Regions from separate parts of the Enterococcus wangshanyuanii genome, predicted to be linked through region 1. Evidence: a T-box and tRNA genes for the amino acid it is inferred to sense, from the RefSeq annotation. Region 1 holds a T-box; the other holds one or more tRNA genes.
What was found. A T-box is a leader RNA that pairs with one kind of tRNA and senses whether it is charged. The one in region 1 lies ahead of argS (arginine--tRNA ligase), so its partner is inferred to be a tRNA-Arg.

Region 1 (14,555 bases):
CAGCCATTTTTTGGCAATCAAGGTTTTTAATCGCTTATACTCAGAAACAGCAACATTTCTTTTTTCAGGGAAAAGAATGGTTTGACGCAGCACTTTTTGTGTCAGCATCCACTCATAATCAGTAAAAAGATTTTTCACCTTTTGCATTTCTTCATTAGTCAAGCTGGTACGGCCTTTTTTCCAGTTCTCCCAGTTTTCTTTTGATGTTTGGAGATAGTCGGTATAAAATGTTTCTTCTGTTTCAAACTCTTCTATAATTGCATCGATAAGAATATCTATATACATTTGGTGCATGACTTTCGCCTCCTTTCTTTATTTTACTGAAAATATCAAAAAAAAGCACCTCTTTGCTCCACTTATTTTCGTTTTTTTAAGAAACATTCACCTTTTTCTCTAATAATTTTTACGTTATCTTCCATTTGCTTAAATTTGACCACGATTTCACACTTCTCATGTATAATAGAAGTGATCTTTTAATTAGGAGGAACAAACAATGGCAAATTATAATTGGGGCATCATCGGACTCGGTGATATTGCAACAAGTTTTACAGAAACATTTCAACAGAAGCACAGCAGTATCCAGGCAGTTGCTTCTCGTACACTAAGTAAGGCAGAGGAGTTTGCTAAGCTGCATAATATCTCCACTGCATATGGTTCTTATGATGATCTCTTATCGGATGATTCTATCGATATCATCTACGTTGCAGTACCAAACAGACAACATATCGACCACATCTTGAAGGCTCTGCACGCAGGGAAGCATGTTCTTTGCGAAAAAGCCATCACTATGAATAGCGCTGAACTAACTGAAGCGATGAAACTAGCTGAAGAAAAGAATCTAATTTTAGCTGAAGCCATGACGATCTTTAATATGCCTTTATATCATGAGCTAAAAAGCCAAATCGATTCTGGTCGTTTCGGCAAGCTAAAGATGATCCAGGCGCCTTTTGGCAGTTATAAAGAGCCCGATCCAACCAATCGCTTTTTTAACCCTGAATTAGCTGGCGGTGCTCTTTTGGATATTGGAACGTATGCTGTTTCTTTTGCCCGCTGGTTTTTAAGTGCACAGCCTATAGTAGTTGCTTCTGTGATGCAGCCTTTTTCTACTGGAGTGGATGAACAATCGGCCACTATTCTACAAAATGATGCACAAGAAATAGCCACTGTTTCACTAAGCTTTCAAGCAAAAATGCCCAAACAAGGTGTCGTGGCCTTTGAAAATGCCTATTTGGTGATCAACGATTATCCTCGAGCGGATGAAGCAAAAATTTTCTTCAATGACGGCACAGTTGAAACAGTCGTTTCTGGTGATAGTTCTCAAGCGTTGAATTATGAAATCGACAATATGATCCAAATGATCGAAGGAACCTTACCAAATCGTTCTCTATTCTTGACAAAGGACGTCATCGACCTATTAGATCAAATGCAGCAAGAGTGGCATAAGTAATCAAGTATATCGTGAATATCAAAAAAGCAGTTGGTCCTAAATGAGTCAGGACTAACTGCTTTTTTCTTTCTAGTCATTACATTTCATTTGGTGCATGAAGACCTAACAGACGTAGATCTTCTTTAATAATTGTTGCCATTGCATAAACCAAAGCTAAACGCGACTCTTTTTCAGCATCATCAGCTAAAATTTTCACATGTGCGTAATACTTATTGAATGCTTGAGCAACTTGGATCGCATGTTTTGCAATCACTGAAGGCTCATATTTGTCAGCAGCTTGCAAAACAACATCCGGGAATTTTTGAAGTAGTTTTACTACTTCCCAGCTTTCTTTATCGTTCAAAGCATATTCTTTTGTTTCATCGATCGTGAAATCCGCTTTTCTCAAAATACTCATTGCGCGAGCGTGAGTGTATTGAACATATGGTCCTGTCTCACCTTCAAACCGAACAACTTCTTCTAATACAAAATCAAAATTGTTCAAGCGATCATTTTTCAAATCATGGAAAATGACTGAACCGATCCCTACTTGTCTTGCTACCTCTTCACGATTTGGCAAGTCAGGATTTTTCTCCATGATTTGCTTGTTCGCTAATGAAACAGCTTCATTCAAGACTTCTTCTAGAAGAACGATTTTCCCTTTACGCGTAGATAACTTCTTACCACCCTGTGTAATCAATCCAAATGGTACGTGATGCATATCATCCGACCAATCAAAACCTAGTTCTTTCAACACAGCTTTTAATTGTTTGAAATGATTCGACTGCTCATTACCAACGACATAAATTGCCTTAGCAAAATCATACGTACGTTTACGATAAACAGCTGCAGCTAAATCACGGGTGATATACAATGTTGCTCCGTCTGATTTTTTGATCAACGCAGGATTCAAGTCATACGCAGATAGATCAACGATTTCAGCCCCTTGATTTTCCTGAAGCAGATGCTTTTCTTCTAGCATTGTAACGATTTCAGCCATCTTATCATTGTAAAAGGCTTCTCCATTATAAGAATCAAACGACACTTCAAGCATACCGTAGATTTTATCAAACTCTTTTAGTGATTCTGTACGGAACCATTGCCATAAATCTGTAGCTTCTTGATCCCCTTCTTCAAGTTTTTTGAACCACGCACGTGCTTCTTCTTCCAATTCCGGTTGTGTTTCTGCTTCTTCATGAAACTGTACATATAAACGTAGTAATTCTGTAATTGGCGCATTTTTGACGCCTTCTTCTGAACCCCATTTTTTATAAGCAACGATCAACTTTCCAAATTGAGTACCCCAGTCACCTAAATGATTGATACGGACAGGTGAATAGCCGATTTTTTCAAGGATAAAAGCAATTGAATTACCAATGACCGTTGAACGTAAATGCCCCATTGAAATTGGTTTTGCAATGTTCGGCGATGACATATCGATCGGTACGCTACCTTTTCCACCAATAGAGCTATCACCGTAATGACCCTTTTCTTTAGCAATCTGTGTGATCACTGCACGACTGACCATTTCTTTATTCATGAAAAAGTTTAAATACGGGCCAACCACTTCGATTTTTTCAAAATCTGAACCTTCGATTTTTTCAGCTAAATCTGCTGCGATTTGTTGCGGAGCTTTACGGTAGACTTTCGCTAATGAAAAAGCTGGAAAAGCCACATCACCATGGTCAACTGATTTAGGATTTTCTAATAATTGCATGACTGTCTCTAGAGATAGATCATCTTTCACTACTGCATAGATCGCTTTTGCTACGATTTCTTTGTTATTCATGTTTTTCCTCCTGTGTAATTGGTTATTCCGTTTTAATTCTTTTGTCCTCTTACTTTTAGTATTCACTTTATTCTTTGCAAAATTACTTTTTGCTTTAGAATGTGACTTTTTTTGGTCATTGAAGAGCCTTCGACATATATGCAAATTTTGTCGATCTTTCCTTCGCTTTGATACTTCGCTCCATCCGTCGCCAACTACTTTTCAACATCTGCTCTGGCTTTGCCAGTCGAAGTGTTTCAAAGCAAAAAGTCTCTGGTGTTTAAAACACCAGAGACGAGAATTTCCCGCGGTACCACTCTAATTGTCCATTCTATGATAGACCCACTTAATCTAATAACGGTAGATAGCCGTCTGCTTGTGCAGATCCTCTAAAGTGCGTTTCCTTTACCTGTCATTTTCGGCTTACACCGTCCCGAAATCGCTTGTGATGACCTAAGATAAAGTACTCTCTTTTTCAACGAATCAATATGAAACTGGATTTATTATAGCAAAATTTTACGAATATGCCTAGTCCTTAATTATTGACTGATCGTTTTAAAACTCAAACTAGGGTCTGCATTTAGATGAGCATCAGCTAAATGTCCTTTTTCTGCTTCAACGAATGCTGCTGCACCAATCATCGCAGCGTTATCCCCGCATAGTCTTAGCGGTGGAACAATAAAAGTTGTTTCAGGCAATTCATCAGCGATCGCCTGACTTAATCGTTCTCTCAATCCTTGATTCGCAGCAACTCCACCGGCCATAACTAATTGTTTCACAGGGTATTCTTTACAAGCACGTATTGTTTTTTCGACTAATACGTCGATCACACTCGCTTGAAAACTAGCTGCCAGATTTTCGATATTAAGTACTTCCTCCCGTTGTTGCGCATTATGAACGGTATTTATAAACGAGCTTTTTAACCCGCTAAAACTAAAATCATAATTATCTTCTTTCATCATCGCTCGTGGAAAATGATACGTATCTTGTCCTAAATGAGCGAGTGTATCAATTTCTTTCCCGCTTGGATAACTTAATCCTAATACCCGTCCAATTTTATCATACGCTTCACCCGCAGCGTCATCTCGTGTTTCACCGATGATCTCAAAGGAACCTGTTTCCTTCATATAAACCAATTCTGTATGACCTCCGCTGACGAGTAACGCCATCAAAGGAAATTGCAACGGCTCTACAAAGTGAGCCGCATAAATATGGCCAGCCATGTGATTGACTGGGATCAACGGCAGATCATGAGCCCATGCAAAAGCCTTTGCAGCAGAAATCCCAATCAACAATGCACCTACAAGTCCTGGACCATACGTCACTGCCACTCCACTCAAATCATCCGGTTCTATTTTAGCTTCTATCAATGCATCTTCGATACATAGGGTGATCTGCTCCACATGATGACGACTGGCTACTTCTGGTACGACACCGCCAAAACGACGATGACTTTTTACTTGAGAAGCAACGATATTGGATAAAATTAGATCGCCATTCTCAATTACTGCAACACTCGTTTCATCACAGCTGCTTTCGATTGCCAAGATCAGTTTTCTTTCTTTATAAAAAAAAGTCATTGTTCCACTTCCTTAATTTTTAAACACATTACAATCCCATCTTCTACTGGACGTGTATAATATTTTTTGCGGCGACTAAGCGCATTGAAGCCTTTCTTCATGTATAATTGCTGAGCCGCATAATTAGATGCTCGGACTTCTAAAAAAACAGTTTTGATTCCCTGTTCTTTAAAAAGCTGAATAGCCTGATCCAACAATTGACTGCCTATACCCATTCCCTGTAACTTCTTTTGGACAACGATATGAGAAATATCGACCTCATCTAAAATTTTCTGGTAACTGATAAATCCTTGCCATTCGTCTTCTTCGATCTTTACAAGATACTCCGTTACTTCTTGCTCCAGATCAACACTGAATTGCTCCAATGACCACGGAGAGCCATGCTCATACGCGTTTTCACATAATTGCCATAACTTTTCAGCAGCGAACTCGATCGGCAGTTTTTCTTTTAAACAGTACATTTGATCACTCTTCTTTTAAAGACAAAACCATTTCAAGGGCGTCTTCTTTGTTTTCAGTATAGTATTCCGGCTTGATCGTACTTGATGCAAACCCTAATTTTCTATAGACTTTCTGAGCATTCTTATTACTGATCCTAACTTCTAATGAAATCGTTTCGCATTTATTCAAAATAGAAAACTGCTGAATTTCTTTGATCAAAAAACTACCGATCCCTTTGCCTTGATAAGCAGTAGAAACTGCGACATTTGTAATGTGCGCATCTTTGCCAAACAATCGACAACCAATAAAACCGATCGTTTTTTCTTCCTTTTGAATCAATAAATATAAATGAGGATCTGTTGCCTGCAGTTCCATTAAAAAAGCCGTTTTCGTCCACGGCATTTCACCAGCATAGACTTCTCTTTCGATAGATAATAAATCTTTGATATCATCAAATTTGATCGCTCGTACGAAATACTCTTCATTAGAAAGCTGAATCGTTTTTTCTTCATAAGGTCGATTTTTGAAAAACAGGTCTGCAAGCCTATTGAAAGGATTAAATCTTTTCAACATACGTTTCTCCTTCAGGTTTATGTTCTTTCAACCAATTTTCTTCCGCTTCCACTCGTTTCAGATAATCCGGTAAAAAATCATGGATATTTACAGTCGGCTCCGCTACTTTTCCAAGTCCAGCGAGTACTGAAGCGTTTGGGATCTGCCATTGCGGAATCGCATTGATCACAGCATTCGGCAATCGTTCTTTCATTTGTTCCTGAAATTTTACAGCATCCTCACCGACAAAATAGACATGTTCAAATGTCTTCAACTGCTCCAACCACTCTTCCATAGCAATGTGTTGATCGGCAATAACTGTCTGTAGTTCACCATTTATGTATTTGTAGGCACCCGTGTAAACATTATTTCTTCTAGCATCGAATAACGGAACGATCACGCCTTGGATCGAAACACAATTTGCCGCTACCGTTTTTAAACTAGAAATCCCAACTAGCTCTTTATTCAACGTATATGCTAGTGTTTTAGCAGTTGTCACACCGATTCTTAACCCTGTGTACGAACCGGGACCTTGCGCAACGACAATTCGATCAAGTTCTTTTGGTTTCAAACTAATATCTTTCATCAATTGTGTAATTGCCGGCATCAATGTCAAGCTATGATTTCGTTTTACGGTTATAGTATATTGTCCTAAAATTTTCTCCTCATCACAAACGGCGATAGATAATGTCTGATTCGAGGTATCTATTGCTAAAATACGCACAAAAAAATCCCTTTCTTTCATTAGGTAGTTGTCTCATTGTAGCATATTTTTTCGAAGCAGTAAAAAAGACCAAGTGTTCTTACAAATAAAAATAAAAAGTACAAGAAAACGGAGACTGAGGCAAAAGTATTTAGCGCCGAGAAAATAGGAAGGAGTTGTTTTTTTCTATCTGTTTATGCGGAATTAAAGCCCAAAACAAAACTGCTGTTTAGCTTTGTCTTGGGCTTAAGGTTTCCTAAATCTTGATAATCAGATACTGCTCCTATCCAATCGTCTCATACTCCAAAGAGGATTGACAGTTAACTCAAAAATAGCTTGATTAATCTCTACATTTATTTATATGTTGCTTCTAAATAATCGATCAATGGTTTACTGATATCTGTCGCTGTATCATTTTTTCTAGAGTCTTCTACCATGATCATCGCTGAGAACTTGTTATTACTGCGATCCATAGCCAAAAGGAAACTATTTTCTTTTCCAACGGTATCTTGTTTGTCTTTGATTTCAGCTGTCCCTGTTTTAGCAGCTAATGAGAATTCAGGATTATACATATTATGCACATAACCATCTGCATCTTCCACACTGCCAAGCAAGTCGGTCACAATCGTATTAGCCGCATTTGAGCTAATTATATTGTCCTTAGTTTTTGTTTCTTTAGTCAATTCGATTTTCGGATAGACTAATTTACCTTCATTTTGGAAAACAGTGTACATCGTCGCTTGCTGGATCGGTGTGATCAAAAGCTGACCTTGACCGTAACCTGTATCTGCCAATAGAATTTCTGATTTGAACGAGTCTTCATTTGAAATTTGAGCTGGATTCATTGGAATCGCTAAATCTAATTTTTCACCAAAAATAAATTTGTCCAGCCCTTTTCTAAACGTTTCTTCCCCCATCCGCAACGTCTGCTCTGCAAAATAAATATTGTCAGAGTTGACCAACGCTGTTCGTAAATTGACTGGACTCGCTTCTTTTACCCGGGTCACAAAATAGTCGCCCCAAGAAGCATCCTTCTGCCATTTCAATCCATTGATCGCTATCTCTTCTTCCGGCTTAAGTGTCCCGGCATCTAAACCAATACCACCTGTGATCGTCTTAAAGGTCGAGCCTGGTGCGTAACCTGTGGCAAATCTTGCTGTAAATGGTAAATTTTCATTATTAGCATACGCATCATATTCTGTTTGAGAAATGCCATTTGCAAGCTTGTTCGGATCAAAAGAAGGTGAGCTGACAGTCGCTAATAGATCCCCTTGTCTCGGATCCATCACAACAGCACTGCCTGGACGATTCGCAAAAATAGCATAGCCTTGTGACTGTGCATTCTTATCGATCGTCAATTGAATTTTTTGGCCATCTTTTTTCTCTACTTTTTGGAGAACACTTTTTTCCTGTCCATTTTCATCAGTGATCGTGATACTTCCACCATCTTGTCCTCGTAATTCTTTATCAAAGGCTTGTTCTAGCCCAACTTTACCAACGACACCAGTACTGCTTAGTGAAGGATCTTTTTCAATATCTTCTGCTGTCACTGTTCCAACGTAGCCGATCAATTGTGCAGCTGCTTCTTTTAGTGGATAGTATCGGACAATTTTGTCTTGTGAAGCCGCGCCTTGTGGTAAATCTGTAATTGGATCAAAAGATACATTGATCGGCACGAATGAATCATCTTGGACCCAAGCTTGCTTCAAGTGTTGTTCAATTTCATCTACAGGAACATTGAACTGATCACTGAAAGCTTTGATGTTTGCTGTTTTTGCGTCTCCTTCTCCAAGTTTACCTGGAACGATACCAACCTGATCAAAGGCTTGATTTACCGCAAGTCCTTCTCCGTTACGATCAACGATTTCTCCGCGTGCTGCTGTATCTACGCCAATCGAGACTTTATCTTGACCGGACATCTTCGGAAAAATCAAGCTGGGCTGCCAATTGATTTTATAGTCCTCTTTTTCTTTATCGATCGTCGTTTTATAGGATAAATTCTTTAAATTACCCAACGGCGTAGTCATCTCTAGTTGATAACTGAATGTGAACTTGTCGCTATTTTCTTTTTCAACTTTTACCTGTTTACTCTTGATTCCTTGTGCCTGGATTCCAGTAAAGATTGCTTCGTATTTTTCGACTAATTGATTCTTATCATAGCCATTTTCTTTGATCGACTCTTCACTCAATACAGCAGGAAGTTGATCAAACTCTTGTTTGGATAAATGCTTTAAAAAAGTTTGCGCTGTTTTCTCCGCTTGTTTTATTTCTTGTTTAGTTTGCCATGCACTATAGGCAAAAAATCCGCCGACTAGAGCGGCTACAACTATTACTCCGCTAATCGCTAGAACTACCGGTCTTTTTGATTTCTTTTGTGTTCTTCTTTCCACTAGTAATTCCCCCATCTTTTCCATTTTGTAATGTCTTCTTTATTATACCTCATTCTTATCATTTATTCGTTATAAAAAGAGGAAGCTTAGTAAAAAATCAATGAGCTTATCAGACCTTAGCTGTATTTTTACCTTCTTCGTTTATGGTATACTATTTTTACGTACAACTTTTATCAAGGAGGAATTCGGAATGGGAATTATTAAAGCAGCAACAAGTGCGATCGGCGGAGGTTTAGCGGATCAATGGATCGAAGTCATTGAACCTGCTGATATGGGTGATACAACCGTTATGACCAAAGGAATTTTTGTTCGTAAAAATGATAAGCGCGGCTCTAACCGTAAAGGAACAGAGGATGTTTTGACGGATGGTTCTGTGATACATGTGTACCCAAATACGATGATGATTTTAGTCGATGGCGGTAAAATCATTGATTATACTGCTGAAGAAGGTTACTACACAGTCAAAAATGACTCTGCTCCTTCGGCATTCAATGGTTCATTAAAAGCCGCAATTTCAGAGAGTTTTGACCGTTTTAAATTCGGTGGTGTAACTCCTCAAAAACAACAAGTCTTTTACATTAATCTACAAGAAATCAAAGGAATCAAATTTGGGACTTCTTCTCCTCTTAATTACTTTGATAATTTTTATAATGCAGAATTGTTTTTACGAGCGCATGGGAATTATTCAATCAAGATTACAGACCCATTACTATTTTTCTCAAATGCGATTCCTCGAAATAAAAGCCAAGTAGATATTAATGATATCAACGAACAATATTTAGCAGAATTTTTAACAGCTCTTCAATCTGCAATCAATAAAATGTCGGCAGACGGCGAGCGCATTTCTTATGTACCATCAAAAAGTTTAGAACTAAGCAAATATATGGCACAAGCCTTAGATGATGAATGGCGTGAACTTCGTGGAATGGAGATCGTTTCTGTTGCGGTTGCCAGCATTTCGTACACAGATGATTCGACAAAATTGATCAATATGCGTAATCAAGGGGCGATGTTAAGTGATCCAAGTGTTCGCGAAGGCTATGTCCAAGGATCGATGGCCCGCGGAATGGAAGCAGCCGGAAGCAATGAAGGTGGCGCTATGAACGGGTTCATGGGCGTCGGTATGGGTATGAATACTAGCGGAAATTATTTTGCTCAAGCTTCCCAAACCAATCAACAGCAAATGCAAGAAAAACAAAACCAGCAAAACGCACAGGGATCGACTGATACCTGGACTTGTCCTCAATGCGGAACAGAAAATTCAGGGAAATTCTGCTCCAACTGCGGGACTCCGAAACCAACCAATGAAAAACCAAAATTGGAAATGAAATGCAGCGAATGTAGTGAAATCGTTGATTTATCTAACGGTATTCCTAAGTTCTGCCCACATTGCGGCAAACCTTTTCAAGGAATTCCATTATAAAACATAACAGAGAAAATCTGAGTGCGGGACAAAACTAAAAAAATAGTTTTGTTTCGCACTCTAAAACTAAACAAACCTATTTAGCAATCTAAACTAAAACAGATTGCCAAATAAGAAAGGAAACATTATGACGGACACTTTTACACACAAATGCCCCAATTGCGGTGGTCCTTTATTATTCGATCCTAAAGACCAAAAATTTCATTGTGAGTATTGCTTGAATGTTTATACTGAAACGGAAGTCACTGCGTATGAACAGTCTCAACACGAAGCACATCTGGAAGGGTCATCCGCTGAGGAAGAATTGACTTATACCGCAGATGCACAGGCTGATCAAATGAATTCTGATAAAGCAGATGCGTTTGATAAAACTTCTGATAGTAATAAGGCCGATATGGAATTATTCAACTGCCCTAGCTGCGGTGCACAAATCGTTACAGAAGCAACGACAGCTGCTACCTATTGCTACTATTGCCACAACCCCGTTGTTTTATCTGGGCGTTTAAGCGGGACCTTTTTGCCGGAGAAAGTCTTACCTTTTGCGATTGAAAAAGAAGAAGCTGTCGAAACGTTTTTAGCCTGGACCAAGAAAAAATGGTTTATCCCTAAAGATTTCTTCAATAAAGAGCAAATCGATAAATTGACTGGGGTTTATTTCCCTTATTGGGTGGTTGATGCCGATATCGATGGTCAAATGAACGCTATGGGTACAACCTTACGGGTTTGGCGCGTCGGAGATCTAGAATATACTGAAACAAAACAATTCGACGTTACACGACAAGGGAAAATGTCATTTAAAGAACTGATCAAAAATGCCTTATCTAAAAACACTCAGCAAAAAATGGTTGAAGCAGTCCAACCTTTTCCGATCGAAAAAGCAATCTCTTTCAAAAGCCAATATTTAGCTGGTTTTCAAGCAGAAAAACGAGATATAGAATATGAAGCAATTCAACAAGCCGTTCAAAACGAGCTCAAGGATTATTCTGAATCCCTCTTGCGGGACACAGCAGCTGGCTATACCTCTTTGACAAAATTGCGAACAGATATTTCTTTAGTGGATGAAAAAAATCATTATATGCAGTTGCCTATTTGGTTAGTGACCTATCGAAGCAATGAACAATCAAAGAAAGTTTACTACTTTGCAATGAATGGCCAAACAGGAAAAGTTAGCGGAATTCTTCCAGTCAGCTATAAGCGTTTAGGGCTTTTCACTTTCGGACTATTTTCTATCTTGTTAGCACTCTTTTTGATCGGAGGCTGGTTTATATGATGAAAAAAATGACTATGTGGCTATTTACAGGTCTTATTCTTCTCTTTGGCTTTAGCATAAAAAGTCATGCTGCAGAAAATTCGATCGATGATCAAGCTGGACTTTTTACCAGTGAACAGATCGAACAATTAAATGAAAAGATTGCGCCAATTGAAGCAAAAACCAAAGCACACATTTTTATCCTTACTAATACCGACAATGAAATTGATTCTACTCGATTTGCAGATTATTATATGCTTGACCGGATTGGCAAAGATCAAAATGGCGTCACTTTTTATATTGACATGAATCAACGAAAATCAGTGATTTCTACCTCAGGCAATATGATCGATTATCTGACGGACAAACGAAACGACCAAATGCAGGATAATATAGGTCCTAGTTTGTCAAATGGAAATTATTTTGAAGCGGCACAAACATTTCTTGATGATACTAGCAGCTTTTTCGAGCAAGGGGTTCCTGGCGGCCATTATCGTGTAGATACAGAAACTGGTAAAGTCACTCGTTACAAGGTATTAACAACGACTGAAATCTTGATTGCTTTGATTGCCTCCGTTATTTTAAGCGGCATCTTTTTCGCAATCAGTGTTTCAAAATACCAGCTGAAGTTTGGCACTTATTCTTATCCTTTTAGAGAAAAAGCCACGTTAAGCTTAACAAGTAAAAATGATCGACTGATCAATTCCTTCGTTACTACACGGCGGATTCCTAGAAACAATTCAAATGGCAGTGGCTCTGGTGGTGGCGGAAGCAGCACGCACTCTACAGGCGGCGGTACTTTTGGCGGCAGTAGCCGAGGGTTTTAATCGAATAAGTTCTTAGATTTATATCATTTTTTTAGCATTAGAGGTGATCCTTCTTTTATTTTTTGAGGGATCATTCTCTTTTTTTATCCTAAAGTCATCTTGTTATTTCTTCTTTTTCAAGGTAGTATAGAGTTAATTGATTTATGCTGGATAATTATTGACAGCTAGTCTAAAAATGAGAAAAGTGAGGATATTGGTAGTGAAAAAAATTTTAGGTTTCGGCATATTGACTTTATGCGGCTTGACTTTAGTTGCATGTAGCGGCAACGATGACACAACAAAAAAAAGCAGTGCAGATTCTTCTACATCCCAAAAAAAAGAAGCAAGCACATATTTTAAGGATGACACGTTAAAAATTGATATGGCTACAGTCAAAATCCTTTCTACTGAGGTGTTACCTGCTGATTCAACACTTTATAGAGAAAAACCACAATTAGCGCTGACTTATGAAGTAACAAATGACAGTAAAGAGCCACTTTCTGCTTCTACTGTTTGGATAGCTTGTATGGAATTGACACAAGAAGGCGAAAATACGATCAATCGACTGAATGTTGGTATGACTCCACAAGATGAACGGTTTGCAGAATATACAGAACATCAATCAGATGATATCAAGCCCGGCGGTACAGTCAAAGCAATTATTTCTTATGATTTAGATGATACTGAAACACCTGTTATGTTAAAAGCAACGCAGGGAATGGCAGGAAAAGAGCTTGGCGAGAAGAAAATCGAATTGAAGTAAAGCAAAAGAGCAGTTTGCCGGATATTCGGTCCACTGCTCTTTTTTAATTTATTCAACTAAAAAGTCACTGTCTAACAGAAATCAGCAATCCTGACTCCTCTATTCTTTCACTGGTACCAGTAGTTGACTTGTTCCAATTGCATTGGCTTGTGCCGTCACATGAACCTCGATAGTCTCCCCAGAATAATCGATCATTCCGACTGCTTCAGCATAGTTTTTATTGGTCGATAAATCTTCAAAACGAAAAGTTGTACTATTGATATATTGAATATTTCGCCACTTTATATCATTCACTTTAAATTCTGGTGCTTCTGGTGACGTTTCTAAAATGGTAGCAAAACTATTCTCTTGTGAAATCTGAATCGCTAATTTAAGCCCCTTAAATGTATCATCTTGTCTCACCCAAACACGATTCAAGAATGCCTCAAATTTATTTTTCTCATTTGCAGAAAGTGTCTTTCCAATAAACTCTGCAAGCTTTTTTAAACTATTTTTTTCTTCTTTATCCAAAAGAGTAGCTAATTTCTCTAAACTATAAAAGTTATTGATATCCGACTCCTTGACCTTCTCATTGATTCGTTCTTCGATCACTTTGGTTAGTTTTTCCATCTTCTCTTCATTTAGTATATTTTGAGCCGCCTGTAATTGCTCATACGTTTCATCTGCGTCATTGTTCATTAGTCGCGTTGAAATTTCCGGCAAATATAATTCATAATAACTTATTTGCTTGATTGCCTCAGCTTCTTTTGTTTCGATCCCTTCAAGTGAGTCAACAGCCGCTCTATAGTCTTTTTTCTTTAAATTCACTTGAGCATTTGAAAGTTGATAAACGTCTTTTACTTTATCATCCAGTTTTTTGTCAGCAAGCAAGTCAACTACCTTTTGATAGTGCTTTTTTTCAAAAGCCAACTGAGCTTTTGAGAATAAATAGATACGTTCACTTTGCTCAGACTTCTCCTTGTTTTCCCCTAACAACGTAACGACTTCTTGATAATCCCCTTCTTTATAAGCCGTTTTTGCTTTTTCTTCTTTATTTGTACAACCAGATACTACAGCCAAAAGAACAACAATTACAATAGTCTTAACAACCCTTTTTTTCATACTCCACTCCCCTCCCTTTATAACAACATAATTATATACTACTAAAATCCCACCTGACAATCTCTCCCAAATCAAACCAAGATCATTCCACTAAAACAAAAGAATAGCACATCTAATTTAGATTCACTTGAATTCTAGTTAGATGTGCTCGTTTTTTATAAATAAAAAAAAGCCTTCTCGGCTTCAATAACTAATCCTATTCAATCAGACACATGGCGGCACTCACTTAGTGCTGCTTCCTTCCGGATCTGACACGCTTCGTAAGCCCACCATTGTCCTAGCCTTTCGGCAAGATTTAGTATACCGCATTTTCGATTGCTTGGCTAGTCTTTCTTTTGTTTTTTTAAAAGTTT
Region 2 (14,555 bases), 1.1 Mb from region 1:
AAAGATAAAAATAAATGGCCAACTGCCGCCAAATTTGGCGATAGCATCTGCTGTCTTCTGTCCAATAGTTAGATTTTTTTCAAGAGTCGTATTCAAATTATTGGATATCGTTTCATTATTTTTAATATTTTGAACGATCGTTTCATTTAGCTTTTCCATTACCATAGAATCACTTTTTATCATTATTTTCATATAATCCAATCGATAATTCAATAATTCCGGAAAAGGGATATTGGCATCTTCTGTTAAATCTGGACGCTGTTTCAAAATGAATTGCCGAATTTCTTCTTCAACATTTTTTAGCTGCATCTCATTCACTTCTGTTTGCTTTTCATGGGTATGTCTCGTCATATCCTCACACTCCTGATATTCTATAACTCTATCATACAACGAGAATCCAGATTCAGATATTATTCTGCACTAAAAAGTGCTGGAATAATATCGGTAAGATCTATCCAGCACTTATCATTCGATGTTTATTTTGTTTCTTTATAGACATTTTTTAATGTCAACGGTGCAGCAAAGGTATGATAGCTCAGACCCTTGACCTGCGGATTTTGTAAAACAGATTGCTGGTTTTGACTGATTATGATCATCCCAGCAGTTTCTTCGATTGCTTCCTTTTCGGCGGCAATCAATGTTTCCCAGCGTTTTTGTAACTCTGTTGCATATTTTTGTGAAGCGTCATCCAACAATCCATCATATGTTGGATTTGAGTAGTTACGGTCATTTCCGCTTCGCAGCATATTTAATGTGGAAATTGGATCTTGGTAGTCGGGTGTCCAATAAATCAGAAACATATCGTAATCACTTTCTCTACTCAAATTTAAAGCTGTTTCTGTTGGTAAAGCAGTAACATTGATCGTTAATCCAGAAAATAGTTTTTCTAAGCTTCCCTGTAAGCTTTCTCCCATTTTTTTATACGAGCCATCGTCGGTTACCATCAAGTCGATCGTGATGCTATCCCCTAGTTCTTTTTTTGCTTGTTCCCAATAACTAAGCGCTGCTTTTTCGTCATAGGTCATCAAATCTCCAGCTTCTTCTCTAAAATCGACGCCTGTTTCAGGATTACTGACAAAACCTTCTGTTACTGCGCCATACAAAGGTTTTGATCCATCCGCAATAATATTATTGACTAGATTTTCTTTATCGATGCCAAGTGCCAGAGCTTTTCTTAGATTTTCATTTTTTAATGGGGTGTCTTTCCCTTTTCGTTTTTGATTTAAACGAATATAGTTCATTGTTGCTGTTGGATAGGAATGATAATCTGGATTACTTTGGTTTTGTTTAGCTAGTTCTCCTGTGATCGTTGCAACATCCAACTGACCATCCTCAAATAAATTTAAAGCAGTCGACGCTTCCTTGATCACTTCATAATGAATACTATCCGATTTTACATTTTCATGATCCCAGTAGCTTTCATTTTTCTTTAGATCCCAGCTTAAATCGGTCTGTTTCCAGTTTTCAACAATGAACGGACCATTGTACACAACGTTTTCACTAGTCGTACCATAATCTGTTCCTAATTCTTCGACAACTTTCTGATTTTGCGGGAAAAAAGTGGGAAAGGCTAAAACTGAGGTAAAGTATGGTTTTGCTTCTTTTAGTTTCACCTCTAATGTCTGATCATCGATTGCTTTAACGCCTAGTTCATCAACTGGCTTTTCTCCATCAGAAATAGCTTCTGCATTTAAAATCGTGTCCTTAACTAAAAAACTATAAACATAGCCATTCTCTGGATCGATCATTTTTTTCCAGGCATATTCGAAATCTTTCGCTGTTACGGGATCATCATTGCTCCATTTTGCATCTTCTCTTAATTTGATCGTATAAGTTTTACCATCTTCTGATATTTCCGGCATCTCCTTAGCAGCTGCGGGAATCAATTGATCTTTATCATCCAAAGCGTACAATCCTTCAAATGCCGCTGTTTGTACAATGGCATCAGGAAAGTCCAGCATTACAGAAGTATCTAAGGTTGTCAATTCAGAAGCCGACATCAAACGAAGCGGTGTTGTTTTTGCCGCCTCTTCTTGTTTTGTTCCGGAACATCCCGAAATGATCGTCACCATTACAGTCATTCCAATAATTGATTGAATTAATTTTTTCATACTTTTCTCCCTTATTACTTTTTTATGTGCGTTCAACTAACATCCAAACAACGACAGCGGGCTCATCTCCGTCATTATAATTAATATGTCCCTCTCCTGCTTCGATCAATTGTGCATCCCCTGGTTTTCCTACAAGATCTTGACCATCTTCTAAGATCGTATGTGCTTTTCCTGATACTACATAAGAGTATTCATCCTGCTCATGTCTAGCAAATCCTTCTAGAGGTCGTTTTTCTCCTGGTTGTAAAACAATCAAGCCCATTTGGACTTTGTCATTTGGTTGATTTTCTGTATCAAAAAAAATCGTCATTTCTTGAGGTAATGTCGGTTTAATGATCATTTCTTTCCCAACTCCTTTTTTAGTTATTTTTTTATTATTACCTTTACGTTTGGATAAGTCAATGATATTTTAGAAAATTCTGATTTTTTAGATAATAATAGTTTATAAAAAAACTGGAAGTACCTCCTCTTAGGAAATAACTTCCAGTTTGGTTCTTACTCCCAATAACCTTTATGAACAGCAGCCGCAGCTGTCTCAACTTCCGGAAATGGGCCAATGATTTGAATATTTTTTTGTCCATGCTTGATGATTTCTTCTGATGGTAAATCAAATGTTGGATTTTGCTCGTTATCCCCCGTTAGTTCTAACAAGCGTTTTTCTGTCATAGCATAGACGATCGTACCGATATTTCCCCAATAAATTGCTCCCGTACACATAGCACAAGGCTCTGCAGTCGTATACAGTGTGCATTCCCACAAAAACTCTTTACTGTAGCGTTGAGATGCCTTCGCTGCTAAGGTTGTTTCAGCATGTCCAGTACAAATCTTTTCTGTAATTTCAATATTTTCTTGCTCTAAAAGAATGTTTCCTTCTTTATCTGCCAACAACGCACCAAACGGCGTATTTCCATGCTCTCTAGCTGCTTGTGAAATTTCAATACAGCGAGTTAGCAGCTCAATATGTTGTTTTTTTGTCATAGATACTCTCCCTATTCAATTTTTTTATGCTAAAAGAAAGCGGTGATTCAAGATTTCTATTGAACCTTTATCTAAACCGATCGCTTGTTTTAAATAGGTAGCGATGTCGCCATATTGAGCTTCTACAGTTTGATAGAAGTTATCTAAATAACTACTATCTACATTCAAAGCCACATGCAGTGCTTCTAAATTAGCTTCTTCCAAATTTGTTTTTCTTGCTTGTTCTAAAATCATTGCATTTTCTTTTTTTCTTAATTCATTTGTCTTTAAATAATCAGTGTAAATGTCTTTTCTAGAAACATTTAATGTTTCTAGAATAAGTGCTGCAGCAATTCCTGTACGGTCCTTTCCTGCAAAACAATGGAATAAAATACTTTCTTGATCTTGTAATGCTAAGATTTCTTCGAAAAATTTATTATAGCCTTTTTGAGAAGTCGTATTCAAAGCAATGTCTGCATAAAGTTTTTCCATATAAGAAGCAGATTTCTCTGGAGAACCGATTTTAACAAAGTCTCCTATTGATGCGCCCTCATCTTGAATATCTTCTAAAATATCGATATGGATGTACTCAGATTTAGGAACGGACATATCTGGTCGTTCCTCTACTTCCAAATTGCTTCTTAAATCGATGATTTTACCTAAATGATAATTGTTTTCTAAACGCTTTTCGTCTTCTTTCGTCAGACTAGATAATTCACCCGATCTTAGAAATACGTTTGTTCTAAGCTTTTTTCCTGCTTTATTTTGAATACCGCCAATATCTCTAAAATTTGTAATAGTTACCATGATTACTCCCCTTTTTCCTTATTTTTCTTACTTTCATTATACACAAAAATTTATCTAGATTGCCTTTTTATCAGCATTTTATAGAAAATAAGGTTGAAACAATCGAAATAAATTGTTTCAACCTTATCTAAATTATTTTTCTCCAGCTTCAACGTAGCTTAAATCATTGACTTTATCTAATGTATATTTCCCGTCTTTGTATTTCACTGTACACACACTGGCGTTTTTCAATCCGCCTTCTGGGATTTTAAAATCATCAAACAATGTGTCTAATAATGCGGAGATACTTAAGCCGTGAGAGGTAATCAAAACATTCCCACTACCTGAGTTTTTCATTTCTTTTGCTACGATATCTTCAACGCCTGCTTTAAGTCTTGTCGTAATCGTTTCATAATCTTCAGCCGGCCAGTTGATTTTTGCTTCTTCTACATTTTTAGCGTCAAGTTTTGCGACACTGTTTGCAAATGATTCTGGTGTCATGTTTTTCATGAATTCTTCTAATGTTACACCTTGGTCATCAGCGATATCTTGCCACATTGTATGGTTTAGATCGCCTTCATACGTCCCAAAGTTAAACTCTCTTAAACGCTCATCTGTAATCACTTTCAGATCGGATGATTTTTCATTTTCCTTAATGATTAGATTAGCGGTTTGAATGGCACGACCACTATCGCTACTATAAGCATTTTGGAATTCAATATCTTTTAAGCCAACACCTGCTGCTGTTACAACTTCTTCTCCAGCTTTTGTCAATACTGCATCTGACCAACCTTGAACACGATCCGTTGTATTCAGCATTGTTTTCCCATGACGCACGATATACAGCGTCAATTCTTCTGGTGTTTCTTTTGCTGCTGAAGTATCCTCTTTTGCGCCCCCGTTATTCCCACAACCTGCAACAACCAACATCCCCAACATTAATACACCTAATAGCTTTGTAAATTTTTTCATTTTAGCTCCTCCTTTTTTATGCGTTCGTTAAATCTTCCCCATTTGTTGAAATAACTTTTTTATACCAGTCGAATGATTTTTTCTTCGAACGTTTTAACGTGCCGTTTCCTTCATTGTCACGATCGACATAGATGAATCCGTAACGTTTTTTCATTTCCCCTGTTCCAGCTGACACAAGGTCGATACAGCCCCACGTTGTATAACCTAGTAGATCGACACCGTCTAACTCCACGGCATCTTTCATTGCTTGAATATGTGCCGCTAAATATTCGATGCGGTAATCGTCAGCCACATAGCCGTTTTCATCGGGCGTATCTACGGCACCTAAGCCGTTTTCCACGATGAACAATGGTTTTTGATAGCGGTCATACAAGTCATTCATTGTTACACGCAAGCCAAGCGGATCGATCTGCCAGCCCCATTCACTTGCTTCCAAGTAAGGATTTTTTACTGAGGCAAAGATATTGCCAGCTGTTTGTTCATTGACCGCTGGATCTGTTGATTGAACACGTGAAGAATAATAAGAGAAGGAAATGAAATCAACTGTATGCTCTTTCAATAACTCCAGATCTCCGTCTTCGATCGGTAATTCGATGCCTTCACGTTCTAATTCCTTCAGCGCATATGCTGGGTATTCGCCACGAGATTGGACATCGATGAAGAAAAAGTTTTCCCGGTCTGCTTTACGTGCTGCCCAAACGTCTTCTGGTTTACATGTATACGCATAGTTGGTTCCTGCCGCTAACATACAGCCGACTTGGTTTTCCGGATCGACTTCATGGGCGATTTTTGTCGCTACTGCGCTGGCTACTAACTCATGGTGCGCCGCTTGATATTTGACTTGTTCTTTATTTTCGCCTTCTTCAAAATACAAGCCTGCGCCCATAAATGGTGCGTGAAGGATCATGTTGATCTCATTGAAGGTCAACCAGTATTTCACTAAGCCTTTGTAGCGATTGAAGATCACACGGCATAAGTTTTCGTAAAAACCAACCATTTCACGGCTACGCCACGCCCCGTATTTTTCCACTAAATGCATTGGACAGTCAAAATGTGTGATGGTTACAAGCGGTTCGATATTGTATTTACGGCATTCTTTGAAGAGATCTTCATAATATTTCAAGCCTTCTTCATTTGGTTCCGTTTCATCCCCTAATGGGAAAATCCGGCTCCAGGCAATCGATAAACGATACGTCTTAAAGCCCATTTCTGCAAACAAAGCGATATCTTCTTTGTAGCGGTGGTACATATCGATCGCGTTTTGTGCAGGGTAAAAATGCTCGTCATCAAACTCAAACATTTTCTTTTCACCAGTGATCACTGGAAAACGATCCGGTCCGACAGGGGCTAGATCTACATTGGCTAAGCCACGTCCCCCTTCGTTATAGCCACCTTCACATTGATTGGCCGCTGTTGCGCCGCCCCATAAAAAATCTTTTCTAAATGACATGTCAAAATTCCTTTCTTCCTTTAAAGCTCACGACAAGATAATTGCTATCTTGCCGCAAGTTTTATTCCATCTTTATTCTTTATGCTAAACCTGTGATCAAAGTATCATTTGACGTTACTTCTTGATCTTGTGTTTCTACGATATCCAAATAATCACCCGTATTCGTCACAATTATAGGCGTTTCTACACTATAACCAGCTGCTTTAATCGCATCCATATCAAACGTTACTAACACTTGTCCTTTTTTAACTTTATCTCCCTGAGCAACTTTCGCTTCAAAGCCTTGTCCTTCTAATTGAACAGTATCCATACCAATGTGGATCAATAGTTCCATTCCTTGATCTGAAATCAAACCAATCGCGTGTTTTGTTGGGAATAATGTCATGACTGTTCCATCAAATGGTGCACGGACAATTCCTTCAGTTGGCTCAATCAATACGCCTTTTCCTAATGCTCCTTGCGCAAATGCTTGATCACTTGCTTTGCTCAATGGTAAAACGCGTCCTTTAACTGGACTTAATACTGCTTCTTTCATCGCTTTTTGAGTAGCTGTATTTTCTTTCGCTTCTTCCGTAACCACTTCATCTTTCCAGAAGAAGAATGTTAGCAAGAAACCAATTGCAACCGCGATACCGATTGCGATGAATGAATGAAGCACGCCACTAGCATCGTCGCCGTTAATAAAGTTTAAAACACCAAAGATTCCTAAACCGCCCATTGTATAAGAGGTTACCCCGTTGATCATCAAGTAAAGACCACCAGCAGCAGCACCGATCATTGAAAAAATGAATGGGGTCTTTTTAGGTAATGTGATCCCATAAATCGCTGGCTCAGTTACACCAAAAATTCCTGAAATGATTGCTGGAGGACATAATGCTTTGATTTTTTTATCATTCAATTTGAAGAACATTGCCATTACAACTGCGGTTTGTGCAAAACTTGCCGCAAATGATCTAACTAATACTTGGCTAAATCCTTCTTGCGTAATTTGCATGATTGCAAGCGGCACAACACTCCAGTGTAAACCAAAGATTACTAATACTTGCCAGAAGAAGCCTAAAATCAATCCGTATAAAGCTGGTGAGAATTCCATCAATGAGCTGAATCCAGCACTTAATAGATCTGTCAACATGCTGATGATTGGACCAATCACTAAAAAGCCGATTGGTAGTGCAATCAATAGTACAAAAAATGGCACTAAGAATGTCTGAACAACTTCAGGAATAATTTTCTTAAATAGTTTTTGAATTTGAGCAGCAAAAGCAACAATAAATATGATTGGTACAACACTACTTGTGTAACCAGCACCCACCCAAGGAATACCTAAAAAGGTTGTGTAAGCTGGTAATCCTAAAAGACTGTATGGGGCTGCAGCACCCGCACCAGCTGTTGTTTCAAATGCTGTTTGTAGTGCACTACCTTGTACCGATGGATAACAAAGCGCTGCACCGATCACGATTCCGACCATTGGATTCAAGTTGAACTTTCTTGCTGCAGTATATCCAAGAATCACTGGCATGAAGAAGAAGATTGCATCGCCAATTCCATTTAACATTGTATAAGTACCAGATGTATTTGAGTATAATTTCAAGAAAACAAGTAAAGCGTTTAATCCTTTAACCATCCCAGCAGCAGCCAATGCGCCAAGGAAAGGTTGGAAACAGCCGCTTAAAATATCGATCAAACGATTGAAAATATTTCCTCCTGAAGATTCTTGCTCTGAATCTGAAGAAATACCAGCAATAGTCAAAACATCTTCATAAACTGCCGGCACGTGGTTCCCAATAACTACCTGATACTGTCCGCCGCTTTTCATGACTGTTACGACACCATCCATGTTTTTCAAAATGTCATCATTTGCTTTTCCTTCGTCTTTCAATTTAAAGCGTAAACGAGTGATACAGTGCGTCAAGCTATTGATATTTTCTTTTCCACCTACATTGTCTACAATTTTCTGTGCTAAATCATAATATTTTCCCATTTTTTGTTCCTCCAAAGTTTAGTTTGTATTCAATACTTTTGAAGGTTTAGCCAACTTAATGTCACTATCCAAGGGGGTGTTGCACTTTCCTATCCACCTTTCGATTTAATTTTATTAAAAGATTAGATAATCTTAATCACTATTTGTTTGTACGACTCGTGCGATATGAATAATCAAATACATTTTTTCTTCTTTTGAAATTGTATAATTGTAATTAGCTTTTAAAAAATCAGCAATTTTATTAACACAATTGTATGCATTTCGGTATTTCTTTTTAATTACTTCATATAGTTCATCATCTTCTTCATCATGAAACTCTTTATGGTTCAATAATCGATATGAAAAAAACTTTAAATGAGTGCTAAAACGATAAAAATAAACTGAATCTTCGTTAAAAGTAACTTTAAAATGATACTTAACAATGTTTGTGATTTCTTGCATGATTTTGGTCAATTCATATACGTTTCCGACTTCTTCATCCATCCCAGCATTAACAAGGTGTAAGGCGATAAATCCAGCCTCGTCCTCTGGTAATTGTACACCGAATTTTTCTTTTACCATCTCTAACGCCTTGTTTCCAATAAAAAATTCATCTGGGAAAAAGCGCTTGATATCCCACAGCAAGAAGTTTCTAACTTCAATTCCTTGTTTCATGCGTTCTAATGCCGTATGAAGATGATCCGTCAAAGAAATAAAGATTGTATCGTTTAATTTTCGACCAAGCTTAGTCTTTGCATACTTGATGACTTCATCCGACACTTGCATGACTTCTAGTGGTAACTCACCTAATAATTCTTGAAATTTCAATGAGGTATCTTGATTCGCTAATCGAAAAACTTGGTCTACTTGTTCTTCTGGTACATAGTCTCCGATTTTTCTTTTAAAAGCTATACCTCGCCCCATAACTATTTGTTCCTGATCATTTGCATCCAACGTGATTACAACATTATTATTCAAAATTTTTTGAATAATCATTTTTTCGCTCCCTTCTTCACACAGTACCCCACTCCTTTAATTGTAAAAAAGAAAAACCCAACCTTTCCAAAAAAGAAGATACACTTCCACTTTGGAAAAATTAGGTTTAGCTTGTATTTAAACAATCACTATCCATTTATTTAGCTTTTTAGTACAAACCAAGGATACCTTATATAGACATGAATGTCAACGTTTTCATAGAAAGATTTAAAAGATAAAATAAAAAAACACTTAGTAAAAATACTAAATGCCTTCAACATGACCCGTACGGGAATCGAACCCGTGATACCGCCGTGAAAGGGCGGTGTCTTAACCGCTTGACCAACGGGCCAAATAAAAATTTATGGGCCTAAATGGACTCGAACCATCGACCTCACGCTTATCAGGCGTGCGCTCTAACCAGCTGAGCTATAGGCCCTTAAAGAAAAAAAGCGGGTGACGAGAATCGAACTCGCGACAACAGCTTGGAAGGCTGTGGTTTTACCACTAAACTACACCCGCATGTTTCTTCTTTCAAATGGCGCAAGACAGAATCGAACTGCCGACACACGGAGCTTCAATCCGTTGCTCTACCAACTGAGCTACTGCGCCAAAAACTTATAAAACGGTCTGGACGGGACTCGAACCCGCGACCTCCTGCGTGACAGGCAGGCATTCTAACCAGCTGAACTACCAAACCATCCGTTATTGTGTTGCGTCACGAATAACTTTTTGCTTTTTCAAGCAATTGCGGGGGCAGGATTTGAACCTACGACCTTCGGGTTATGAGCCCGACGAGCTACCTGACTGCTCCACCCCGCGATAATTATAGTCAAAGACTATTAGAAAGGTGTTTCTCTTGGTGATCACTAGTAAGTGATACTTCACACTCACTATGGTCAACAATAAAGGAGGATAAGGGATTCGAACCCTTGCACGGTTTTACCCGCCTGACGGTTTTCAAGACCGTTCCCTTCAGCCGGACTTGGGTAATCCTCCGAAATATTAATATATAAACAATGACCCGTACGGGAATCGAACCCGTGATACCGCCGTGAAAGGGCGGTGTCTTAACCGCTTGACCAACGGGCCTACTTGGAACGGAGAAGGAGGGATTTGAACCCTCGCGCCAGTTTCCCGACCTACACCCTTAGCAGGGGCGCCTCTTCAGCCACTTGAGTACTTCCCCAAGTAAAATATTTATTAATGGGCCTAAATGGACTCGAACCATCGACCTCACGCTTATCAGGCGTGCGCTCTAACCAGCTGAGCTATAGGCCCATAAAGCGGGTGACGAGAATCGAACTCGCGACAACAGCTTGGAAGGCTGTGGTTTTACCACTAAACTACACCCGCAAAAAAAGATAACGGTCTGGACGGGACTCGAACCCGCGACCTCCTGCGTGACAGGCAGGCATTCTAACCAGCTGAACTACCAAACCATCCGTTATTGTGTTGCGTCACGAATAACTTTTTGCTTTTTCAAGCAATTGCGGGGGCAGGATTTGAACCTACGACCTTCGGGTTATGAGCCCGACGAGCTACCTGACTGCTCCACCCCGCGATAATTATAGTCAAAGACTATTAGAAAGTTGTTTCTCTTGGTGATCACTAGTAAGTGATACTTCACACTCACTGTGGTCATCAATAAAGGAGGATAAGGGATTCGAACCCTTGCACGGTTTTACCCGCCTGACGGTTTTCAAGACCGTTCCCTTCAGCCGGACTTGGGTAATCCTCCGAAATATTAATTAAGTCACTACAATGGACCTTGTAGGACTCGAACCTACGACCGGACGGTTATGAGCCGTCTGCTCTAACCAACTGAGCTAAAGGTCCTTGGCTCTAATAAGGTATCGCGGCGGAGGGGATCGAACCCCCGACCTCCCGGGTATGAACCGGACGCTCTAGCCAGCTGAGCTACACCGCGATGATAATAAAATGGTACAATGGAGCCTAGCGGGATCGAACCGCTGACCTCCTGCGTGCAAAGCAGGCGCTCTCCCAGCTGAGCTAAGGCCCCACAAAATAAAATCGGGAAGACAGGATTCGAACCTGCGACCCCTTGGTCCCAAACCAAGTGCTCTACCAAGCTGAGCTACTTCCCGTATTTCAAATGCACCCAAAGGGAGTCGAACCCCTAACCTTTTGATTCGTAGTCAAACACTCTATCCAGTTGAGCTATGGGTGCTAAAAATCATCTCAACACAGGTTGTGATGAATGCCGAGGACCGGAATCGAACCGGTACGGTGATCACTCACCGCAGGATTTTAAGTCCTGTGCGTCTGCCAGTTCCGCCACCCCGGCGAATGAACAAGCTAAGCGGAAAACGGGGTTCGAACCCGCGACCCCCACCTTGGCAAGGTGGTGCTCTACCACTGAGCTATTTCCGCAGTTTGATGCCGGCTAAAGGACTTGAACCCTCGACCCTCTGATTACAAATCAGATGCTCTACCAACTGAGCTAAGCCGGCGTATTTCGCCAAGTTTATCAACGAGACTTAAAAGATGCGGGTGAAGGGACTTGAACCCCCACGCCGTAAGGCGCTAGATCCTAAATCTAGTGCGTCTGCCAATTCCGCCACACCCGCAAAATATTTCTATGAGCCGTGCAGGGCTCGAACCTGCGACCCTCTGATTAAAAGTCAGATGCTCTACCAACTGAGCTAACGGCTCAAAAAATGGAGGTTGACGGGATCGAACCGCCGACCCCCTGCTTGTAAGGCAGGTGCTCTCCCAGCTGAGCTAAACCTCCGATACAACACGTTTAGCGCGGCGACGTCCTACTCTCACAAAGGGAAACCCTTCACTACAATCGGCGCTAAGAAGCTTAACTTCTGTGTTCGGCATGGGAACAGGTGTATCCTTCTCGCTATCGCCACCACACTGGGTGTTGTTGTATTTAATTGAGTGATGATTCACTCAAAACTGGATTGAAGCTTGTAATCAATGCTTACCAAGATCTTTTATTTTATTTCTTTTGGTTAAGTCCTCGACCGATTAGTATTGGTCCGCTCCGTACATCACTGCACTTCCACTTCCAACCTATCTACCTCATCATCTCTGAGGGGTCTTACTTTCTTAAAGAAATGGGAAATCTCATCTTGAGGTGGGCTTCACACTTAGATGCTTTCAGCGTTTATCCCTTCCCTACATAGCTACCCAGCAATGCCCTTGGCAGAACAACTGGTACACCAGCGGTAAGTCCATCCCGGTCCTCTCGTACTAAGGACAGCTCCTCTCAAATTTCCAACGCCCGCGACGGATAGGGACCGAACTGTCTCACGACGTTCTGAACCCAGCTCGCGTGCCGCTTTAATGGGCGAACAGCCCAACCCTTGGGACCGACTACAGCCCCAGGATGCGACGAGCCGACATCGAGGTGCCAAACCTCCCCGTCGATGTGGACTCTTGGGGGAGATAAGCCTGTTATCCCCAGGGTAGCTTTTATCCGTTGAGCGATGGCCCTTCCATGCGGAACCACCGGATCACTAAGCCCGACTTTCGTCCCTGCTCGACTTGTAAGTCTCGCAGTCAAGCTCCCTTCTGCCTTTACACTCTGCGAATGATTTCCAACCATTCTGAGGGAACCTTTGGGCGCCTCCGTTACCTTTTAGGAGGCGACCGCCCCAGTCAAACTGCCCACCTGACACTGTCTCCCAGCCCGATTAGGGCTGCGGGTTAGAGGGTTCATAACACAAGGGTAGTATCCCACCAGCGCCTCCACCGAAACTAGCGTTCCGGGTTCATCGGCTCCTACCTATCCTGTACATGTGGTACAAACACTCAATATCAAGCTACAGTAAAGCTCCATGGGGTCTTTCCGTCCTGTCGCGGGTAACCTGCATCTTCACAGGTACTAAAATTTCACCGAGTCTCTCGTTGAGACAGTGCCCAAATCGTTACGCCTTTCGTGCGGGTCGGAACTTACCCGACAAGGAATTTCGCTACCTTAGGACCGTTATAGTTACGGCCGCCGTTTACTGGGGCTTCAATTCTGAGCTTCGCCGAAGCTAACCCATCCTCTTAACCTTCCAGCACCGGGCAGGCGTCAGCCCCTATACTTCATCTTTCGATTTTGCAGAGACCTGTGTTTTTGATAAACAGTCGCTTGGGCCTATTCACTGCGGCTGACCGAAGTCAGCACCCCTTCTCCCGAAGTTACGGGGTCATTTTGCCGAGTTCCTTAACGAGAGTTCGCTCGCTCACCTTAGGATACTCTCCTCGACTACCTGTGTCGGTTTACGGTACGGGCAGTTGTTTTCTCACTAGAAGCTTTTCTTGACAGTGTGACATCAGGAACTTCGGTACTATTATTTCCCTCCCCATCACAGCTTGTCCGTACAGAGTAAAGCATTTGACTCTACTCAAGACTTACTGCTTGGACATGCACTTCCAGTCGCATGCATTCCTTAGCCTCCTGCGTCCCTCCATTGTTCAAACAAAAACAACTGGTACAGGAATATCAACCTGTTGTCCATCGCCTACGCCTATCGGCCTCGGCTTAGGTCCCGACTAACCCTGGGCGGACGAGCCTTCCCCAGGAAACCTTAGTCATACGGTGGACGGGATTCTCACCCGTCTTTCGCTACTCATACCGGCATTCTCACTTCTAAGCGCTCCAGCCGTCCTCACGATCGACCTTCAACGCCCTTAGAACGCTCTCCTACCATCACACCAGAGGTGTGATCCACAGCTTCGGTAAACTATTTAGCCCCGGTACATTTTCGGCGCAGGGTCACTCGACTAGTGAGCTATTACGCACTCTTTAAATGGTGGCTGCTTCTGAGCCAACATCCTAGTTGTCTGTGCAACCCCACATCCTTTTCCACTTAATAGTTATTTTGGGACCTTAGCTGGTGGTCTGGGCTGTTTCCCTTTCGACTACGGATCTTATCACTCGCAGTCTGACTGCCGAATATGAATGAATGGCATTCGGAGTTTATCTGAATTCGGTAACCCGAGATGGGCCCCTAGTCCAAACAGTGCTCTACCTCCATCATTCTCAACTTCGACGCTAGCCCTAAAGCTATTTCGGAGAGAACCAGCTATCTCCAAGTTCGTTTGGAATTTCTCCGCTACCCACAGCTCATCCCCGCACTTTTCAACGTACGTGGGTTCGGTCCTCCAGTGCGTTTTACCACACCTTCAACCTGGCCATGGGTAGATCACATGGTTTCGGGTCTACGACTACATACTCATTCGCCCTATTCAGACTCGCTTTCGCTGCGGCTCCGGCTCTTCACCTTAACCTCGCATGCAATCGTAACTCGCCGGTTCATTCTACAAAAGGCACGCTCTCACCCATTAACGGGCTCGAACTTGTTGTAGGCACACGGTTTCA

Region 2: it has a tRNA-Arg gene. The T-box ahead of argS (arginine--tRNA ligase) is inferred to sense a tRNA for this amino acid. The anticodon was not compared.

The regions. Positions count from the first base shown of each region.
Region 1 covers NZ_CP021874.1:880,820-895,374, forward strand. The annotation lists gene CC204_RS04105 (hypothetical protein) at 1-294, opposite strand, end outside; gene CC204_RS04110 (Gfo/Idh/MocA family protein) at 494-1,447, shown strand; gene argS (arginine--tRNA ligase) at 1,524-3,215, opposite strand; T-box leader at 3,482-3,682, opposite strand; gene tsaD (tRNA (adenosine(37)-N6)-threonylcarbamoyltransferase complex transferase subunit TsaD) at 3,734-4,774, opposite strand; gene rimI (ribosomal protein S18-alanine N-acetyltransferase) at 4,771-5,235, opposite strand; gene rimI (ribosomal protein S18-alanine N-acetyltransferase) at 5,240-5,788, opposite strand; gene tsaB (tRNA (adenosine(37)-N6)-threonylcarbamoyltransferase complex dimerization subunit type 1 TsaB) at 5,772-6,491, opposite strand; gene pbp4 (penicillin-binding protein PBP4(5)) at 6,824-8,860, opposite strand; gene CC204_RS04145 (SPFH domain-containing protein) at 9,051-10,283, shown strand; gene CC204_RS04150 (TFIIB-type zinc ribbon-containing protein) at 10,411-11,553, shown strand; gene CC204_RS04155 (TPM domain-containing protein) at 11,553-12,359, shown strand; gene CC204_RS04160 (DUF5067 domain-containing protein) at 12,559-13,101, shown strand; gene CC204_RS04165 (hypothetical protein) at 13,201-14,202, opposite strand; RNA gene ffs (signal recognition particle sRNA small type) at 14,400-14,486, opposite strand; gene tadA (tRNA adenosine(34) deaminase TadA) at 14,526-14,555, opposite strand, start outside.
Region 2 covers NZ_CP021874.1:1,987,681-2,002,235, forward strand. The annotation lists gene CC204_RS09720 (DUF1003 domain-containing protein) at 1-351, opposite strand, end outside; gene CC204_RS09725 (peptide ABC transporter substrate-binding protein) at 477-2,111, opposite strand; gene CC204_RS09730 (cupin domain-containing protein) at 2,134-2,451, opposite strand; gene CC204_RS09735 (nucleoside deaminase) at 2,607-3,089, opposite strand; gene CC204_RS09740 (tyrosine-protein phosphatase) at 3,114-3,875, opposite strand; gene CC204_RS09745 (histidine phosphatase family protein) at 4,008-4,826, opposite strand; gene CC204_RS09750 (6-phospho-beta-glucosidase) at 4,843-6,276, opposite strand; gene CC204_RS09755 (beta-glucoside-specific PTS transporter subunit IIABC) at 6,356-8,257, opposite strand; gene licT (BglG family transcription antiterminator LicT) at 8,390-9,232, opposite strand; tRNA gene CC204_RS09765 (tRNA-Glu) at 9,492-9,563, opposite strand; tRNA gene CC204_RS09770 (tRNA-Ile) at 9,577-9,650, opposite strand; tRNA gene CC204_RS09775 (tRNA-Gly) at 9,663-9,733, opposite strand; tRNA gene CC204_RS09780 (tRNA-Phe) at 9,751-9,823, opposite strand; tRNA gene CC204_RS09785 (tRNA-Asp) at 9,838-9,911, opposite strand; tRNA gene CC204_RS09790 (tRNA-Met) at 9,960-10,033, opposite strand; tRNA gene CC204_RS09795 (tRNA-Ser) at 10,121-10,210, opposite strand; tRNA gene CC204_RS09800 (tRNA-Glu) at 10,232-10,303, opposite strand; tRNA gene CC204_RS09805 (tRNA-Ser) at 10,313-10,400, opposite strand; tRNA gene CC204_RS09810 (tRNA-Ile) at 10,419-10,492, opposite strand; tRNA gene CC204_RS09815 (tRNA-Gly) at 10,497-10,567, opposite strand; tRNA gene CC204_RS09820 (tRNA-Asp) at 10,580-10,653, opposite strand; tRNA gene CC204_RS09825 (tRNA-Met) at 10,702-10,775, opposite strand; tRNA gene CC204_RS09830 (tRNA-Ser) at 10,863-10,952, opposite strand; tRNA gene CC204_RS09835 (tRNA-Ile) at 10,977-11,050, opposite strand; tRNA gene CC204_RS09840 (tRNA-Met) at 11,068-11,141, opposite strand; tRNA gene CC204_RS09845 (tRNA-Ala) at 11,162-11,234, opposite strand; tRNA gene CC204_RS09850 (tRNA-Pro) at 11,246-11,319, opposite strand; tRNA gene CC204_RS09855 (tRNA-Arg) at 11,329-11,402, opposite strand; tRNA gene CC204_RS09860 (tRNA-Leu) at 11,434-11,519, opposite strand; tRNA gene CC204_RS09865 (tRNA-Gly) at 11,534-11,605, opposite strand; tRNA gene CC204_RS09870 (tRNA-Thr) at 11,613-11,685, opposite strand; tRNA gene CC204_RS09875 (tRNA-Leu) at 11,721-11,802, opposite strand; tRNA gene CC204_RS09880 (tRNA-Lys) at 11,815-11,887, opposite strand; tRNA gene CC204_RS09885 (tRNA-Val) at 11,894-11,966, opposite strand; rRNA gene rrf (5S ribosomal RNA) at 11,982-12,097, opposite strand; rRNA gene CC204_RS09895 (23S ribosomal RNA) at 12,192-14,555, opposite strand, start outside.